Regions from separate parts of the Oceanobacter antarcticus genome, predicted to be linked through region 1. Evidence: riboswitches for the same ligand, from Rfam matches in the RefSeq annotation. Region 1 holds a riboswitch; the other holds the start of a gene.
The links. A riboswitch is a leader RNA that binds a small molecule or an ion and turns the genes downstream of it on or off. The one in region 1 is predicted to bind molybdenum cofactor.
Positions count from the first base shown of each region.

Region 2: another riboswitch for molybdenum cofactor. It lies ahead of moaA (GTP 3',8-cyclase MoaA); the one in region 1 lies ahead of moaA (GTP 3',8-cyclase MoaA).

Region 1 covers NZ_JBBKTX010000036.1:28,141-31,230, forward strand. The annotation lists gene mobA (molybdenum cofactor guanylyltransferase) at 1-584, opposite strand, end outside; gene moaA (GTP 3',8-cyclase MoaA) at 587-1,573, opposite strand; molybdenum cofactor riboswitch at 1,562-1,730, opposite strand; gene WG929_RS19825 (universal stress protein) at 1,834-2,850, opposite strand; partial or broken gene WG929_RS19830 (MMPL family transporter) at 2,863-3,090, opposite strand, start outside.
Region 2 covers NZ_JBBKTX010000013.1:56,317-59,406, reverse strand. The annotation lists gene WG929_RS11620 (molybdenum cofactor guanylyltransferase) at 1-605, opposite strand, end outside; gene moaA (GTP 3',8-cyclase MoaA) at 638-1,627, opposite strand; molybdenum cofactor riboswitch at 1,615-1,787, opposite strand; gene pyk (pyruvate kinase) at 1,906-3,090, opposite strand, start outside.

The DNA.
Region 1 (3,090 bases):
GCTTGTAGACTGGCCTGCCATTCTTCCGGGGTATTGGTATTGGTTAGAGTGTTATCAACAGGTGCTGGCAATGCCACGGCGTTTTCCCGCCGCAACAGGCCACGAATGGATTTGTCTGATGCAGCCAGAGTAATACGGGCACACAGATCCTCACGCAGGGCGTCATGCAACGGCAAATACAGCGGTAAATACTCGTTTTCGTAATACACCGCCGTGCGCAGGCGCTGGCCTTCCTCCAGCAGATGCTGCAGGGATGCAGTACAAACAAAAGGCAAGTCCACCGGCAAGACCAGTACCGCTGTCGCTTCCGGCCAGGCTAAAGCAGCGGCCTGGATGCCGGCCAACGGCCCTTCGTGATTGTCACTGTTGGAGTCACTGAGTACCGGTACATCCAGATCCGTCGGAGTCTGGTGACGGCGATGGCGACTGACCGAACAGGCGTCCAGCGACAGCGATTGCAACAAGGCCAATTGACGGTGCAACAGGCTTGGATAACCGGCTACTGATAGCAATGCCTTGTCCTGACCCATACGGCGCGACTCCCCACCGGCCAGAACCAGACCCAGGATAAACGCAGTCGACATCATCAGCCTCCTAACATCGCCAGGTGACGGGTAGCACCGGTAGCGCCTTGATGCAGGGAGTGGCTCACGCGTTTTTCACCCAACAATGTCAGCAGACGAGCCTGGAGCAAATCCTCCTTGCCAGCTTCCAGCAAGGTTCGAATATCATGGCCTTGCTCACCAAACAGACACAGATGCAACTTGCCGACAGACGACAGACGCAGGCGATTACAGCTGGCGCAGAAGTCCTTGCTATAGGGCATGATCAAACCAATACGGCCCCGGTAATCCGGATGCTGGAATTCCAGCGCTGGCCCGGCGTTGATCTCTTTCAAGCGCGGTTGCCATCCTTGCTGTAGCAGCTGCTGGCGAATCTCGTCTCCACTGACATGATGTTCGGTAAAAAACACCTGATTGTCGCCAGTTTGCATCAGTTCGATAAATCGCAGACTAACGGGTGTCTTACGAATCCAGTTAAGAAAATCCTGCAGTTGATGGTGATTAAATCCTTTCAGCAGAACGGCGTTAACCTTGACCTTCAGTCCCAGCGCCAGCGCTTTGTCCAGACCTTGCAGCAAATACGGCAAACGGTCATGGCCGGTAATGTTGGCAAATTGCGCCGGATCGAGACTATCGATACTGAGGTTGAGGTGGGTCAGACCGGCGTCGGCCCAGTCCTGCACGGCATGTAACAGCCGATAGCCATTAGTGGTAATCGCGACCTGATCAATACCGGGGGTTTGCGCAACAATACGAATAATATCCGGCAGATCTTTACGCAGACTGGGTTCACCACCGGTGACACGCACCTTGCGTGTCCCCAGTGCGGCAAATGCTGCCACAGCACAACGAATTTCATCCAGCGCCAGGTATGTCGGTTTTTCCGAGCACTGGTAACCATCCGGCAGGCAATAATTGCAGCGGAAGTTGCACTGATCGGTCACCGACAGGCGTAAATAACCGAAGCGACGGCCAAAGGCGTCACTCAGTTGGGGTTCTGGCAATGTCATGTCACACCTTTCCAAATATGTGGGAGGCCAGCCAGTTTCCCGGCTAACCCTGGTGACCGACCGCCGTTATTGGTGGTGGCCACGGCGGCAGCTGCGTACCTCATACCTGATTAGCTCAGGGAGGGTTAGCAACAGCCGCTCGGCGATGAACTGCGTTTCATCAAAAAAACAAACAGGATCAGCAGCAGATCAAGCAGTGCCAGATAACCAGGCCTGATGCAGATCCTCTGCCGCATGGTGAATATCTGCCACAATCATGGTCATGTTTTGCTCCTGTTCATTTCTGTGTTCAAGCGAGACAAGAGTGTCCCCAAGTCTTGCTGTCGGGCCTTACGTAACGCCCGCCATTGGGTCTGGTTCAGCGTGGCCAGGGCCTGTTCAAAATCCTGTTCGGATAATTGTTCGGATGCCTTGCTCACCAGGTGGTGATTGTCTTCTGTAACTTGTTGAATAATATGCTGCCCCAGCTGCCTTGCCGTCGCTCGTGCAACGTCCAGATTCCACTTTTCAGGAACCAGGCAGACGTCCATTAACGCGGCGATCAAGCGGGATTCCTGAGGGAGGTTGTCATTTGTGTCGGTATGGGTCGCCGATACGTTATCGCTGATCTGGTGCAATTGTTGTAAGGCTGGTTCCTGACGGAAATCACGTATCACCAAGGCAAAATTCTGGATTGCCGTCAGTAACATGCCGACTAACTCATCGTTCTTGGTCAGGCAGTCCGACTCTTGCAAGCAGAGTTCCAGCTGTTCAATTAACGCTATCCAGATCGCATGGTTCTCGCGGAACTCACGAATCACTTGCTGCTGCGCCGATTCCTGTTCTTCCCCCACTGCCGCCACCAGTACCGGAATCCGGGTCTGCTGGACCACTTTTAACAGCACTGAGCCGAACAGGCGTTCGATCAACGAACGACGCCAGTGCGTCCCCATCAAAATCAGGTCTGCTTGCAGCTCCGTCGCCTTAGCCAGGATGGTGTCCGCAATCGAATCGTCACAGACTTCGGAAATAAAATCGGCGCTTATATTTGCTGTTCGTGCCCAGCCGGTTGCCCGTGCCTTGATGTAACCATCTCGCCACAGGTATTTACGGGCGAACAGTTCCGGGGCCATGGCGTGCAGCAGCCCGGCATCTTCACGGTTCACTTCGTTGTCCTGCGGCGACAGGTACAAAAAGGTCACATGGGCACCGTGGACTTCAGCCATGCGCACCCCCGACTCCAGCACTTGCATCGACAGCTGGCTTTCATCCAGCGGGATAAGTAGTTGCTTGTACATCCTGTTTGCTCCTCAGTGCGGCTGGCTGCGTTTCAGTAAAAAACTCGCCAGCGCCGGCAGTAAAATCAGCGCGCCGAGCATGTTCCACAGGAACATGAAGGTCAGTAATATGCCCATGTCGGCCTGGAACTTGATCGGTGAGAAGGCCCAGGCACCAACGCCAATGGCGAGGGTGCAGCCGGTAAAAATAACCACCCGGCCGGTGAACACCAGGGCCCGATAGTAGGCTTCGGAGAGGCT
Region 2 (3,090 bases), on a different contig from region 1:
ATAACAGGGTGGTTGGCACTGGATTGCTGGCTGGCGAGCCATTCTTCATGGGTATTGGTATTGGTCAGTGCTGTGGAATTGGCGGGCTGGAGCGATAAGGCCTGGCAATAGCTCAGTAGTCCTCGAATGGATTTATCGGCGGTTGCCAGTGTCAGTTGATCTTCCAGATACTGCCGGATTCGGGTTGATAACGGCAGGTAGAGCGGCAGATATTCCTGCAGGAAGTAGACGGCGCGATCGTCGGCGTCGCCAATATTCAGCAGGTAGCGCAGGGTGGCCAGATCCATCAGTGGCAAGTCGACCGGCATGACCAGTAAGGCCTCTGCTTGCGGGCAGGCTTTGGCAATGCTGAAAATGCCCGCCAGCGGGCCATCGTGATACTCGTCATTGATGTCGCTAATGACCAAATGCTGCAGGTCAGCGGGTGTTTGCAGGGTGATATGGCGGCTGATAAACAGCTGCTCCAGCCCGAGTTGCTGCATCAGGGCAACCTGGTGGTGTAGCAAACTGGTGTGGCCCCTGGCGGGTAGCATCGCCTTGTCTTGTCCCATTCGACGGGAGGCGCCTCCTGCCAGAATCACCCCGGTTGTTACTCTCGCTGTCATATCGCCTCCGCAGTCGGGGGTTTACCCCGGTGTTAGCCACCCAGCATGGCAAAATGGCGGGTCGCGCCGGTATTGCCACTTTGCAGGTAATGGGTTTCGTGTTTCAGCCCTAACAACTGTTCCAGTTCGGCCACCAGTTGCGCTGGTGCGATGCCGGGCTGCAGTAACGGTCGTACGTCATAACCTTGTTCGCCAAACAGGCAGAGATGCAATTTCCCCAGTGACGATATGCGCAGGCGATTACAGCTGGCACAGAAGTCTTTGCTGTAGGGCATGATCAGCCCCAGTTTGCCACGATAAGCGGAGTGGGTGAATTCCAGTGCCGGGCCGTCATGCTGGGCGCGTGTTTTGGCCTGCCAGCCTGAAGCCTGCAGCTGTTGTCGAATGGCTTCGCCGCTGACATGGTGCTCGGCGAAAAATACCGGATTGTTACCGGTTTCCATTAATTCGATAAACCGCAGGGTTACTGGCGTGTCTTTGATCCAGTCGAGGAACTGTTGCAAGCGTTCGGTATTGAATCCACGCAACAGCACGGCATTGATCTTGACGTCCAGCCCCAGGGTCAGAGCGCGCTCAAGACCCGCCAGAATTCGATCGAGATGGTGGTAGCCGGTAATGGCACCAAACTGCTCCGGGTCGAGGCTGTCGATGCTGAGGTTCAGCCGTTGCAGTCCGGCACGGTGCCAGTCATCAATCTGATCTGCCAGCCGGTAGCCATTGGTGGTGAGTGCGACCTGCTCGATGCCAGGAGTGCGGGCAGTGAGGTCAATGATCTCGGTGAGATCCTTGCGCACACTGGGTTCGCCACCGGTAATACGCACTTTGCGTGTTCCCAGTTGGGCAAATGTTTGCAGCAGTGGGGCGATTTCTGCCAGCGTCAGCGGTTCTGGCTGATCAGTTTTCTGATAGCCATCGGGTAAACAGTAGTGACAACGAAAATTGCACACATCGGTAACCGACAGGCGCAGATAGCTGAAACGGCGACCAAAGCGGTCGCTCAATCCGGGTTCATAGTGGGTCATATACACCTTTCCAAATACGGGAGGCCCGGTGGTTTCCCACAGAACCCTGGTGGCAGGGGCGTTATGCCCGCTGATCCTGTGGGATCAGTGCCACGGCTGAAGCGTCATGAGGTGTTATTCACAGCCTGTTAGAGACAGCAGCTCGGCGTTTGTAAGTTGTCAGTGTATGCGCTTTGACCGCAAATATGTAGCGACCAGAAATGGGGAGCTGGGTGTCTTGCAGGAGGGGGAGGTTGCCCGGCTGAGCAGCAAGAGTGCAGCGCCGGGCCAAACAAACGTCAGTCGACGCGGACAATCTTCATGGTATTGGTGCCACCCTGGGCGTTGAGGTAGTCGCCACGGGTGATCACAACGTAGTCGCCGCTGCTGACTTCGCCAGTTTCCTTGAGGATGGCGATGGCGGCCGGGTTAATGGCATCCGGTTCCAGTTGATCGGCATAAAAAGGCACGGTTTGCACGCCGCGATAGAGAGCAACGCGCGATTGGGTGTCTTCCCGACGGCAGAAGGCAAAGATCGGCAAGGCTGAACGCAAACGTGACATCAGCCGTGGTGTTGCACCGGTTTCGGTCAGGGAAATAATCGCCTTGACGCCGACCAGATGATTGGCGGCATACATGGCAGACAGGGCGATGGTTTCATCGATGTCGTGAAAGTCTTCGTAGAGCCGGTGCTTGGAGCGCTTGGCCAGTGGATGACGCTCGGCGCCCATGATGATGCGGGTCATGGCGGCAACCGCTTCAACCGGGTAATCACCAGCGGCGGTTTCGGCTGACAGCATAACGGCATCGGTATAGTCCAATACCGCGTTGGCGACGTCGGAGACTTCGGCACGAGTTGGCATCGGGCTGTCGATCATGGATTCCATCATCTGGGTCGCAGTGATGACCGGCTTGTTCAGCTGGCGCGAACGGGCAATGATTTTTTTCTGTACGCCTACCAGTTCGGCATCGCCGATTTCTACGGCGAGGTCTCCACGAGCGACCATTACGGCATCGGAAGCGCGGATAATGCCATCCAGTACGGCATCGTCGGCAACGCATTCGGCGCGTTCGATTTTGGATACCAGACCCGCATGGCCGCCAGCGGCAGTCAGCAGTTCGCGGGCTTCGATCATGTCATTTTCGTCACGCGGGAAGGAGACGGCGAGGTAATCGACCAGTAGCTCGGACGCCAGCTGGATGTCAACCTTGTCCTTGTCGGTCAGGGCTTTGGCGGACAGGCCACCACCCAGTCGGTTGATGCCCTTGTTGTTCGACAACCAGCCGCCAATACGAACGCGGGTATTCAGTTTGGTTGGAAAGGTTTCAGTCACTTCCAGTTCGACCCGACCGTCATCCAGCAGCAGGATGTCACCGACCTTGGCGTCTTCGATCAGTGCCTTGTAGTCGATACCGACCTGTTCTTTGTTGCCGGCATCGCGGTCGAGGGTCGCATCCAGTACGAATGGCTGGCCGATATCAAG